3 regions of the Streptomyces sp. NPDC019443 genome follow, and region 1 is predicted to be linked to each of the others. Evidence: riboswitches for the same ligand, from Rfam matches in the RefSeq annotation. Region 1 holds a riboswitch; each other region holds the start of a gene.
What was found. Region 1 has a riboswitch for cyclic di-AMP ahead of ACH492_RS14105 (C40 family peptidase). Riboswitches for the same ligand answer to the same signal wherever they lie in the genome.
Positions count from the first base shown of each region.

Region 1 (3,871 bases):
CGCCGCCCCTGACGGCACGATAGGTGGCACTCTGGCGCGAAGCGCAATCCGTGGCCGTCCTCGCATTCATCCGCTACGAGTCGGAGCCCGGCCCCGGTGGGAAAGGGACAGCGTCGCCATGGCAGACCATCAGGAAGCCTCCGTCACTCTGCCGAGCGCCCCCGCCTCGGTCTCCGCCGCCCGGAGATATGCCACCGACGTCGTCTCCGAATGGGGCCTGCCGGTCGAGACCGAAGCCGTCGACACCGTCCGGCTGATCGTCTCCGAACTCGCCACCAACGCCGTTCAGCACACCTTCGGCCAGTCGCCCACCTTCACCGTGGACCTGCGCCTCGAGCGGGACGAGGAGCTGCGCATCGGTGTCACCGACAGTCACCCCCGCTGGCCGCAGCGGCTGCCCGCCGCCGTCCGCCAGGACAACGGCCGCGGCATGGTCATCATCCGCAGCCTCACCGCGGAGTGCGGCGGACAGCTCCTGGTCACCCCGACCCCGGAGGGCGGCAAGACCGTCTGGATCGTCCTGCCGTGGACCGTACCGGTGCGGACCTGATCACGGCCCGGCGGTCAGTTTCCCGCGCGACCGAACGCGCCGCGCAGCAGAGCCCGCAGTGACTCGGCAGCCGGCCCCGACTCCTCGCCGCGGTGTGCCACCGAGATCGTCCGCCGGAACGCCGCCGGTTCCAACTGCCGTACGCCGAGCGGTGTCGCGGCCATCGCGGCGACCATCTCCGGCACAACCGCCACCCCGAGCCCCGCGCTGACGAGCGCGCACACCAGCGCATAGCCCGGCGACTCGCAGACCACGGCGGGACTCGCCCCCGCCTGAGCCAAGGCACCCTCGACCCCCTTGCGCGACGGATGCGAAGGAGCGCTGCTGATAAGCGGCTGGCCCGCCAGCCCGGCCACCGGCAGTCGGCCCGAGCCGCCCGCGAGCGCATGGCCGGGCGCCGTGACCAGAACCAACTCCTCCACCAGCAGTGGATCCAGCACCACACCTGCGGGCAGCGGCGCCGATTCGCCCGGTTCGTACGCATGGGTCAACGCCAGATCCACATCGCCCGCCGCCACGGCCAGGACCCCGGCCGGTGGTTCGTACTCCGCGACGGTGAGCTCCACATCCGGATGCGCACGGCGAAACGCGCTCAGGACCGGCGGCAGCAGATGGATGCCGACCGTCGTGAAGGTGCCCACCCGCAGCCGCCCGCCGGACAGACCTGCCAGCCGCGCCAGCTCGTGCCGCGCCTGCTCCATCTCGTCCAGCACCCGGCGGGCCCGCGTCGCCAGCAGCTCGCCCGCGGCCGTCAGCCGCGCCCCGCGGTGGTGGCGCACCAGCAGCGCCGCCCCCGCCTCGCGCTCCAGCTTGGCAAGTTGCTGCGAGAGCGCGGGCGCGGTATAGCCCAGACGGGCTGCGGCCCGGGTGATCGAACCGGCCTCGGCGACCGCCACCAGCGCCGCCAGCCGTGTCGGGTCGTACATGGCACCCCTTAAGCATTGCTTTGGGCAGACCTAGAAGATTGCAAGTACACGCTAAGGCCCGCTCCGGTCCAGGATGGCTGCCATGGACGCACAACTCGTCGCCTTCACCGGGGTCGCCGCGGGCATGGTCGCCATGCCGGGCGCGGACTTCACCGTCGTCGTACGCAACGCCCTCGCCTCCCGGCGCGCGGGCGTGGCCTGTGCCGTCGGCGTCGCCGGGGGACTGCTCGTGCACACCGCGCTCGCGGTGGCGGGGCTCGCGGCGGTCCTGGTGGCGGTGCCGGTGCTGTTCCGCACGCTGCAGATCGTGGGCGGCGCCTATGTGCTCTACCTGGGGGTACGGGCGGTGCGCGGCGCGCTGCGTCCGGCGCTCGCCGGGCCGGACCTGGAGCGCGAGGCGGGCGACGGCGTCGGACGCAGTCTGCGGCAGGGCTTCCTCACCAACGTCCTCAATCCGAAGGCGCCGGTCCTCTTCCTCAGCCTGCTACCGCAGTTCGTGCCGGACGGTGCGCCGGTGCTGCCGCGCACCTTGCTGCTTGCCGCGATCGTCGTCGTCCTGGCGCTGTTCTGGTTCCCGGCGGTCGCGCTGCTGGTGGACCGGCTCGGGACGTGGCTGCGGCGGCCGCGCACCACCCGCGCCGTGGAAGGCGTCACCGGCGGGGCACTCACCGCGCTGGGCGTGACCCTGCTGGCCGAGCCGCTGGCGCACTGACGCGGTGTGGCGCACCGGGAGCGTGTCCGGTGCGCCACCGGGGCCGTCAGCGCACCCGGCCGTACCAGACGCGCTTGGTCCAGATCTTCTCGAGTTTCACCCAGGAGCCCGACTTGGGCGAGTGCCAGATCTTGCCGCTGCCGGCGTAGATCCCCACGTGGTAGACGCTGCTGCCGGAGTGGAAGAAGACCAGATCCCCTCGCTGGCGCGAGGACGCCGAGACATGGCGGGTCTTGTTGAACTGCTGCTGGGCGGTGCGTGGGAGCTTCTTGCCCGCCTTCTTGTACGAATAGAGCGTCAGCCCCGAGCAGTCGAACCGGGATGGACCCGACGCGCCGTACTTGTACGGCGCTCCCTTCTTCGAAGAGGCAACCTGAAGTGCCTTGTTGGCGTGGGCCGTAGCCGCGAGTGCCTCGGAAGCGGCGCCCGGCACCAGCACTGAGCCGCCGACGGCGGCGAGGGTCAGGGCCGATACGGCGCCTGCCCGGGTCAGCAGAAACGGGACGTGAATCTGCGCAGCCATGCGCAACCCTTCGTCAGCCGCCTGTGAAGGATGACCTGTCGGGTTCGGACGGACGAAGATGCCCGGCCGCGGAATGCGGCTTCACCCCGAGGGACGACCGGACTGTCCGGATGTCCCGTACTGCTTGGGTCCTCCACTCCTGCCGGTGCACTTCTGTCGACCAGACATCCGGAGCGGCGGCAGGACTCGGCGTCCGCCCGGACCGCCCCGCCAGGGATGGCGGGGGCTTGTCGTCCCAGGGATCTTGACCCACATCACGCCGGAATTCCGAGCCGAAACGGCGGTATGTGAGGTTCGACACCACTGACCTGTTCGGGTGGACAGAGTTGATTTGGGGCCCGGCTACGGACACCTGAGGACTCCCGCACCAGCAGCGGAACAGCCCATTCCGCCAGATCGGTAGTCGTGGTGCGCAACTTCTCCGTAGTAGTTCAGGAGACCGCAACTACACCGAATGGGGGACGACTGCAGGTACCCCAATGGCCGTTGACGGAAGCGGAGGATTCGTCAACTCATGGAGGCGGGCGGCATTGTCACCCGGCGCGCCCTGCGTTCGCCGTCGAGAACCCTGAGCGCCTCGGCGAGGGTCGACGCATGGACCTCGCTCTCGCCGCGCATATGCATCAGCGTCAGGGCGTCCTTGAGCGCGGTGGCCCGGCCGACCAATGCCTGTGCCGCACGCAGCGCTCCATAGGTGTGCGTTGAGCGGGCCGGATTGATCCGTCCCAGGAGATCGAGGACTTCGAGATAGCTGTCGATGAACTCGCACTCGGCGCGGGTCAGCGCCGGCAGCGGCGGCAGTTCGGGTAGCGGCATCGGGCGTTCACCTGGAACCGGGGGCGGAGAGTGACGTCTTGCGGTTCTTGATCACGTGGTCGACCAGTCCGTAGGCCTTGGCGTCCTGCGCCGCGAAGATCTTGTCGCGCTCCAGGTCGGCGGCGATCCGCTCCGGACTCTGGCCGGTGTGGCGTACGAGCATCCCGGCGAGTTGGGCGCGCAGCCGCAGCAACTCCTGTGCCTGGATCTCCAGATCGGACGGCTGGCCCTGCAACGGCTCCTCGAACGCGGGCTGCTGGACGACAATCCGGGCGCCGGGCAGCGCCATCCGCTTGCCGGGGGCGCCGGCGGCGAGCAGCAGGGCGGCGGTCGATGCTGCCTGC
Region 1 is NZ_JBIRYJ010000003.1:814,332-818,202, reverse strand. It holds gene ACH492_RS14120 (ATP-binding protein) at 119-550, shown strand; gene ACH492_RS14115 (LysR family transcriptional regulator) at 565-1,476, opposite strand; gene ACH492_RS14110 (LysE family translocator) at 1,559-2,188, shown strand; gene ACH492_RS14105 (C40 family peptidase) at 2,235-2,711, opposite strand; cyclic di-AMP (ydaO/yuaA leader) riboswitch at 2,714-2,900, opposite strand; gene ACH492_RS14100 (hypothetical protein) at 3,219-3,527, opposite strand; gene ACH492_RS14095 (ATP-dependent Clp protease proteolytic subunit) at 3,535-3,871, opposite strand, start outside.

Region 2 (3,871 bases), on a different contig from region 1:
CGTCCGAGACCTGTTCGTAGAAGCTGACCAGTCGCTCGGCGTCCTCGGTGGTGATGGGCCTGATGCGTGCGGTGCCGCCGTCGCGCAGCACCACGTCTGCTTCCCAGTGATCGGGGTAGGCGTGGTCCGGCTCGGTCTGCATGCCGAAAGCGTAAGGCTCACCCACCAGTAGCGGCGGCCGTTGGCCGCGGGCAGTCTGGGGAGATCCGATCGGCGGCCGCCCCCGGCCCAAGGCCGGTACGAGCACGCCGCAACGCATGAGAGACTGGTCTAGACAACCGCTAAGACTTGAAGGGCAACACCATGGCTGAGCGCCGCGTCAATGTCGGCTGGGCCGAGGGCCTTCACGCCCGCCCCGCTTCCATCTTCGTCCGTGCCGCCACGGCCGCCGGCGTCCCGGTGACGATCGCCAAGGCTGACGGCAACCCGGTCAATGCCGCCTCCATGCTCGCGGTGCTCGGCCTGGGCGCTCAGGGCGGCGAGGAGATCGTGCTCGCTTCCGAGGCGGACGGCGCCGACGCCGCCCTGGACCGTCTGGCCAAGCTGGTTGCCGAGGGGCTCGAAGAGCTTCCCGAGACCGTCTGAACCTGCCAGTCGAATTGCTCAACGACGGAGCCGCGGCATCCCGAATTCGGGAGACCGCGGCTCCGCTTTTTGCGGTCCGGGCACCATGAATTCGGGCAGCATAAAATCCGCCCCACGAATATCTTCTCTTTGTATACGGTGCGGCTGTTAATTACGGGCGCTCGCGGTGTTTACGGCATGTTGCGAAGTCCTCACCCGCTCGGGACCGCGCAGCCGGTGCGCGGCCGTGGCCCGCTCGGCATGCAGGGCGGTCAGCGCCCGCGCCCGTTCCACATCGCCGCGCGCCACGGCGTCCACGATCGCGCCGTGCTCGGCCCAGGACTCGATGGGCTTGGCGGGCTGGTCGACGGCGTACATCCAGGTGATCTTGTGCCGCAGCTGGGTGAGCAGGGCGGTCAGACCGGGGCTGCCGGAGGCCTGGGCGAGCGTCTCGTGGAACCAGCCGCCCAGCGAGCGCAGATCCTCGCCCTGGCCACGGCGGGCCCGCTCCTGCCCCAGCCTGACCAGACCACGCAGGACTTTGAGGTGCGCTTCCGTACGGCGCTTGGCGGCCCGGGCAGCGCCCAGCGGCTCCAGCAGCATCCGGACCTCCAGCAGGTCGGCCGCCTCCTGCTCGGTGGGCTCGGCGACGCAGGCGCCGGCGTGCCGGCGAGTGGTGACGAAACCCTCGGACTCCAGCGTGCGCAGGGCCTCGCGCACGGGGACCCGGGAGACGCCGTAGCGGCGCGCCAGCTGCTCCTCGGTGAGCCGGCTGCCGCGCTCGAATACACCGGAGACGATGTCGTCGCGGATCGCCGTGCATACCGAGTGCGCGGGAATGCGCATGACCGAACCTCCGCTTTAATCCGCGCGAAACGCAGCCGATTGACGCCTGTTCGGTGACTCTATTGCAGTGGGCCGGATTTTCCGATGGCACCTGGAAATTCATGGATATCTTTTGGCCAGAGGACCGAACACCGAAGGCCCCGGCGGCGGCCGGGGCCTTCGTCCACTCGGGTGTCGCTCAGACGCCGACGCCGTGCGCGCGCAGGTACGCGACCGGGTTGATGTCGGAGCCGTACTCCGGGCTGGTGCGGGCTTCGAAGTGGAGGTGTGGCCCGGTGGTGTTGCCGGTCGCGCCTGAGAGGCCGATCCGCTGGCCAGGGGTGACGCTCTGACCCACTGAGACGCTGATCGACGAGAGATGGCCGTATTGCGTGTACGAGCCGTCGTTCATCTTGATCACGACGTTGTTGCCGTACGCGCCGCCCCAGCCGGCCTCGACGACGGTGCCGGAGCCGACCGCGTGCACGGTGGTGCCGGACGCCGCATGGAAGTCGATGCCTGTGTGGCTGCCGGAGGACCAGACGGCGCCGCCGGTCTTGTAGCCGGTGGAGACGTACGAGCCGGAGATCGGCGAGACGAAGGAGTTGAGGCGCTTGCGCTCGGCCTCACGGGCGGCGCGCTCCTTGGCCTCGCGGGCAGCCTTGGCGCGGGCCTCGGCCTTGCGCTTGGCCTCAGCCTCGGCCTTCGCCTTGGCGGCGGCCTCTGCGGCCTCCTGCTTCTGGGCGGCGGCCTGGTCGGCGATCTGGTCGGCGAGCGAGTCGGCGGCCACGATCTGGGTCAGGCCGGTGTCCTCGACCGCGGTGGCACCGGGCTCGGCGGCGAGCGCCGGGGAAGCGAGGGTTCCGATGACGCCGGTGGTGGCAAGGGCCGCGACGCCCGCCATGCTCGCGCTCTTGCGCGTCAGACGGCTCGGGGCACGGTGCTTCCCGGTGGCACGGGTGAACGCCATGTAGTGGCTGATCCTTTCCTTCCTTCTCGCCTACCGGGTTAGCTGACGGGTTCGGAGCAGGAAGGTCTCCTACGGGCCCCTCCGCACGGTGCGAAGGCGTCCGATTCACCCCAGGGACTGATTGGGTCCCCGGCTCCCCAGGCTCGCGCCTGACGGGGACTCGGCGATGACTGTCCGATGCCGCGGGTGCGGCGGGCAACTGGCGGACAGCCGGACCGACGCTAGGCGGGGCATCTTTCATTCACCAAACAGACAGGCCCTTTTGTAGTGCATGCCACAGGGCAGACAGGCAGCCTCTCCAACAAACCGGGCATAAGACAGAACCCCGGCGTCGCTTTGGAGGCCGGGGTTCCGCTTGTCTGTTTTAAGTTGTTTGCCAGGTATGACGGATCGTCTTGCGGTCAATCAGCCCGTGACAACGGTCACTTCACCGATGCCCAGTGCCCTGACCGGCTCCTCGATCTGCGAGGCGTCGCCGACGAGCACCGTGACAAGCCGGTCCACCGGGAAGGCGTTGACGGCCGCGGCCGTCGCCTCCACGGTGCCGGTCTCGGCCAGCCGTACATACAACTGCGCCTGGTAGTCGTCCGGGAGGGACTGCTCGACCTGATCGGCGAGCGTGCCCGCGACGGACGCCGCCGTCTCGAACTTCAGCGGGGCGACGCCCACCAGGTTCTGCACGGCGACATCCCGCTCGGCGTCGGTGAGCCCCTCGGCCGCGAGCGTGCGCAGCACCTTCCAGAGGTCCTCCAGCGCCGGTCCGGTGTTGGGGGTGTCCACCGAGCCGCTGACGGCGAGCATCGCGGCGCCCGAACCGTCGGGGGCGGACCGCAGGACCTGGCCGAAGGCCCGCACGCCGTAGGTGTAGCCCTTTTCCTCGCGCAGTACGCGGTCCAGGCGGGAGGTGAGGGTGCCGCCCAGGCAGTACGCGCCGAGCACCTGCGCGGGCCAGACGCGGTCGTGGCGGTCCGCCCCGATGCGGCCGATCAGCAGCTGCGTCTGCACGGCGCCCGGCCGGTCCACGACGACCACGCGGCCCGTGTCGTCGGCCGTGATCGGCGGTACGGGACGGGGCGTGGCGCTGTCGCCCTTCCAGGTGCCGAGGGTGTCGGCCAGCACGGCGTCCAGGTCGACCCCGGTGAGGTCGCCGACGATCACCGCGGTGGCCGTGGCGGGCCGCACATGCGCCTCATAGAAGCCCCGCACGGCCGCGGAGTCGATCCGGGCCACCGTCTCCTCCGTGCCCTGACGGGGGCGCGACATGCGCAGGGAGGCCGGAAAGAGCTGCTTGGAAAGCTCCTTGGCGGCACGGCGGCCCGGATTGGCCGTCTCGTGCGGGATCTCGTCGAGACGGTTGCGTACGAGCCGCTCCACCTCGCTGTCGGCGAAGGCGGGTGCGCGCAGCGCGTCGGCGAGCAGGCCGAGCGCCTTGGGCAGCCGGGAGACCGGGACCTCCAGGGAGACGCGGACGCCGGGGTGGTCGGCGTGCGAGTCGAGTGTCGCTCCGCAGCG
Region 2 is NZ_JBIRYJ010000012.1:120,511-124,381, reverse strand. It holds gene ACH492_RS29980 (GNAT family N-acetyltransferase) at 1-142, opposite strand, end outside; gene ACH492_RS29975 (HPr family phosphocarrier protein) at 304-585, shown strand; gene ACH492_RS29970 (GntR family transcriptional regulator) at 733-1,410, opposite strand; gene ACH492_RS29965 (M23 family metallopeptidase) at 1,589-2,359, opposite strand; cyclic di-AMP (ydaO/yuaA leader) riboswitch at 2,372-2,535, opposite strand; gene ACH492_RS29960 (M16 family metallopeptidase) at 2,765-3,871, opposite strand, start outside.
Region 2: it holds a riboswitch for cyclic di-AMP, as region 1 does, so the genes downstream of both, ACH492_RS29965 (M23 family metallopeptidase) here and ACH492_RS14105 (C40 family peptidase) in region 1, are expected to answer to the same signal.

Region 3 (3,871 bases), on a different contig from region 1:
GTGGACAGACCCTTCTGCTTCAGGACCTTCTTGAGGGTGTGGTAGACCTCCGCGCCCCAGCGCAGGGCCTCGGAGAAGGACTCCGCGCCGATCGGGGCGATCATGAACTCCTGAATGTCCACGTTGGAGTCGGCGTGCGAGCCGCCGTTCAGGATGTTCATCATCGGAACGGGCAGCAGGTGCGCGTTCGGGCCGCCCAGGTAGCGGAAGAGCGGCAGATCGGAGGCCTCGGAGGCGGCGTGCGCCACGGCGAGGGAGACGCCGAGGATCGCGTTGGCGCCGAGCGAGGACTTGTCCGGGGTGGCGTCCAGGTCGAACATCGCCTGGTCGATCAGGCGCTGCTCGGTGGCGTCGTACCCGACGAGCTCCGGGCCGATCTGCTCGATGACGGCGAGGACGGCCTTCTCGACGCCCTTGCCCTGGTAGCGGTTCTGGTCACCGTCGCGGAGCTCAAGAGCCTCGAACGCACCGGTGGAGGCGCCGGACGGAACAGCAGCACGACCCGTGCTGCCGTCGTCGAGGCCAACCTCGACCTCGACCGTGGGGTTGCCTCGGGAGTCCAGGATTTCCCGGGCTACGACGACGTCGATGGACGGCACGAGCATCTCCTTCTGGGATGTGACGCTAAATGTGACTCAAGCAGTGGGACACAAGCAGTGCAGGGCAGCGCAGGGTCTCCGTGGCCTTGCGGCAAGAGCCTAACCGGCTCCGGGGCATCGGTCGGCCGGTGCCCGCCCGCTGGGACGGAAAAGGGCATGAACAGGCAGTGACAAGGCAGAACCCCGGCCCGGCGCGTACGGGGGATAGCGCGCCGGACCGGGGTGCTCTGGGGCCCGGGGGTCAGCTCGGGCGGAGCCGGGGCAGCCGGCTCGGGCGGAGCGGGGTCAGCTCAGGTGGAGCTGCTGGCCCGGGTAGATGACGTCCGCGTCGTCGATGATGTCCTTGTTCAGGTCGAACAGCTTCTGCCAGCCGCCCTTGACCTTCTCGGTCTCGGCGATCTTGCCGAGGGTGTCGCCGGCCTTGACCTTGTACTCGCCGTCGCCCTTCTTGAAGCCCTTGGCCTTCGCGGCGGGCTTCGCCGGGGCGGCGGGGCGCTCGGAGCGGGTGGTGGGAACCTCGGCACGCTTCGGCTGCGCCGGCTGCGTGGTGCCGGCGTCGGCGGCGCCGCCGTACGCGGCGTTGGACAGGTTGACGCCGCAGTTCGGCCACGCGCCCTTGCCCTGGCCGGCCAAGACCTTCTCGGCGACCGCTATCTGCTGGGACTTGGAGGCCTGGTCGGCGCTCGCGGCGTACTGCGTGCCGCCGTACGCGGCCCAGGTGGAGGCCGAGAACTGCAGGCCGCCGTAGTAGCCGTTGCCGGTGTTGATCGACCAGTTGCCGCCGGACTCGCACTGGGCGACCTGGTCCCACTCGGAGGCGGTCGCGGCGGACGCCGAGGTGGCGCCGAGGAGCGGGGCGGCGACGGCCGCACCGGTGACGCCGGCGATCGCGGCGAAACGAGTGGCCTTGGACGGGCGACGGTGCTTGCCCTTGCTGGAAAACAGCATGGAACTTCTCCTCACCGACGCCTACGAGGTGAGCTGTCGGGTTCGGGCCGACGAGTTGCCCGGCCGCGCGTCCTGCGCGCGGCTTCACCCCAAGCCGGTTGGAGCCGTCGATCTCAACGGCCGGGGCCGGCGCTTACCTTGGGTCCCCCGCTCCTGCCTTCGGCGCTCTGCGCGACGACTACTCCCCCGAACCGTCGGCAGGATTTGGCGTGACGGTCAGCGGCGCCCGCGGTGGCGAGCGGTTCAGACCGTAAACACAGCTCTCCCCGATGTTCAAAGGAGGAACATCGGGGAGAAAACGCCCATCTCGCCACTCCGGTCACACCCGTTTTCGCAGGTGGGGGGCGGAATGAGTGGTTCCGCCGGGCAAGTCACGGCAGTTGGGACAAAGAGACTCATGTCTCACTTGCACAGACTCGGACATAAGCCCGCGAACTGACCGTGAACTGCCTGCGAATCGCCTCTACTTCAGGCCCAGATCGAGGCTCTGGCCAGGAAGAATGAGGTCGGGGTCGGCACCGACGGTCTCCTGGTTGGCCTCATAGAGCTCGGTCCAGCCGCCGGAGAGCTTCTGCTTGTCGGCGATGGCCGACAGACTGTCGCCCGGCCGGACGGTGTACTCACCGGGCGCGGCGTCCGCATTGCCCGTCTCGCCCGCCTCATCCGGGTTGCCCGCATTGTCGCGTGCCGAACCGTCACCTCGCGAGGCATGCCGACCCGCTTCGCGCTCATTGTCCGTATTGCCCGGCTCGGTCTGCTCCGGGGCGGCCTCGCCACGGTGCTTGCCGCCGCCACTGTCGGCGCCCGGCGCCCCGTCCGTGGCCGCCGGCTCGGCGGGCTCGGCCGACCCGGCCGGGTCCGCGGTCGGCTCGGCAGACGCCGCAGTGGTGGGCTCGGCGGAGGGGTTCGTGGGTATGAGCGACTCGACCGGGTCGCTCTGCTCGGGCGACGGCACGATGCCCGGGTCGACGCCGGTGGCGGCACCGTCGTTCTTCAGGCCGGCGAGTGCCCCGCAGCTGGGCCACGCCGCGGGGCCCTGCGCGTCGAGGACCTTCTCGGCGACCGCTATCTGCTGCGAGCGGCTGGCGAGGTCGGCGCGGGCCGCGTAGTCCGTACCGCCGAAGTCCTGCCAGGTCTCCTGCGAGAACTGCAGCCCGCCGTAGTGCCCGTTGCCGAGGTCGGCGCTCCACATGCCGCCGCTCTCGCACTCCGCGACGCGGTCCCACGTGGAGGCGTCGGCGGCGGAGGCCGAACCGGCGCCGAGAAGGGGGATGGCGATGGCCGATCCCGTCACCCCTGCCGCGACAACAATGGCAGGAGCCTGACGAGGTCGGCGGTGTCGCCCGTTCCCGGAACGCATGCGGTTGCCTTTCACGTGACTACTGAGACGACGGTGAACGTAGCCGCATTCGAACGGAAGTCACAAGTCGATGCAGCGGAGATCACGTGAAAGTCACAGTCTTGACAATGCGTCAGATCTGTCGAGCGGTGAACTCAACCGGCAGAGTGCGCAATCCGCGCATAATGAGACCTCCACGCCACCGCAAATCGGCCGGATCGCCTGCAAGCCGCAAGTCCGGCATTCTCCTGAGCAGCGTGGCGAGCGCGGTCTGCCCCTCGAGACGCGCGAGGGGCGCGCCGAGGCAGTAGTGGATGCCGTGCCCGTACCCGAGATGCTGGTTGTCGCGCCGGGACAGATCGAGGCTGTCCGGGTCGGCGAACCGCTCCGGGTCCCGGTCGGCGGCCGCGAGTACGACGAGTACGGGATCGCCCGCCGCGATCCGCTGCCCGCCGATGACGAGCGCCTCGGTGGCGAACCGCCAGGTGGCGAGCTCCACGGGCCCGTCGTAGCGCAGGAGTTCTTCGACACCGGTGGCCAGCAGCTCGGTCTCGTCGGCGGCGAGAGACGTCTGGAGCCGCTCCCGCTGTTCCGGATTACGAAGCAGGGCATATACCCCATTGCCGATCAAGTTCACGGTGGTTTCAAAACCCGCGAAGAGAAGGATGAAGGCCATGGCAGCGGCCTCGTTCTCGGTGAGGTGCTCGCCGTGGTCGCTGGCCCGGATCAGCCCCGAGATCAGGTCGTCCCCGGGCTCCTCCCGCTTTCGGTGGATCAACTCCGCGAGATAGCCCCGCATCTTCTTCACAGAGCGGGCGACGCCGCCGCGCGGCCCGCCGCCCTGGCCCGGCTTGAAATGTCGCACCATCATCCCGGCCCAGTCGCGGAAGTCGTCCTGGTCCTCGCGCGGGACGCCGAGCAAGTCGCAGATGGCGTAGATGGGGAGCGGGAACGCGAACTCATGAATAAGATCCGCCTCCCCCCT
Region 3 is NZ_JBIRYJ010000004.1:145,214-149,084, forward strand. It holds gene eno (phosphopyruvate hydratase) at 1-599, opposite strand, end outside; gene ACH492_RS14875 (transglycosylase family protein) at 885-1,547, opposite strand; cyclic di-AMP (ydaO/yuaA leader) riboswitch at 1,551-1,722, opposite strand; gene ACH492_RS14880 (transglycosylase family protein) at 2,011-2,907, opposite strand; gene ACH492_RS14885 (cytochrome P450) at 3,020-3,871, opposite strand, start outside.
Region 3: it holds a riboswitch for cyclic di-AMP, as region 1 does, so the genes downstream of both, ACH492_RS14875 (transglycosylase family protein) here and ACH492_RS14105 (C40 family peptidase) in region 1, are expected to answer to the same signal.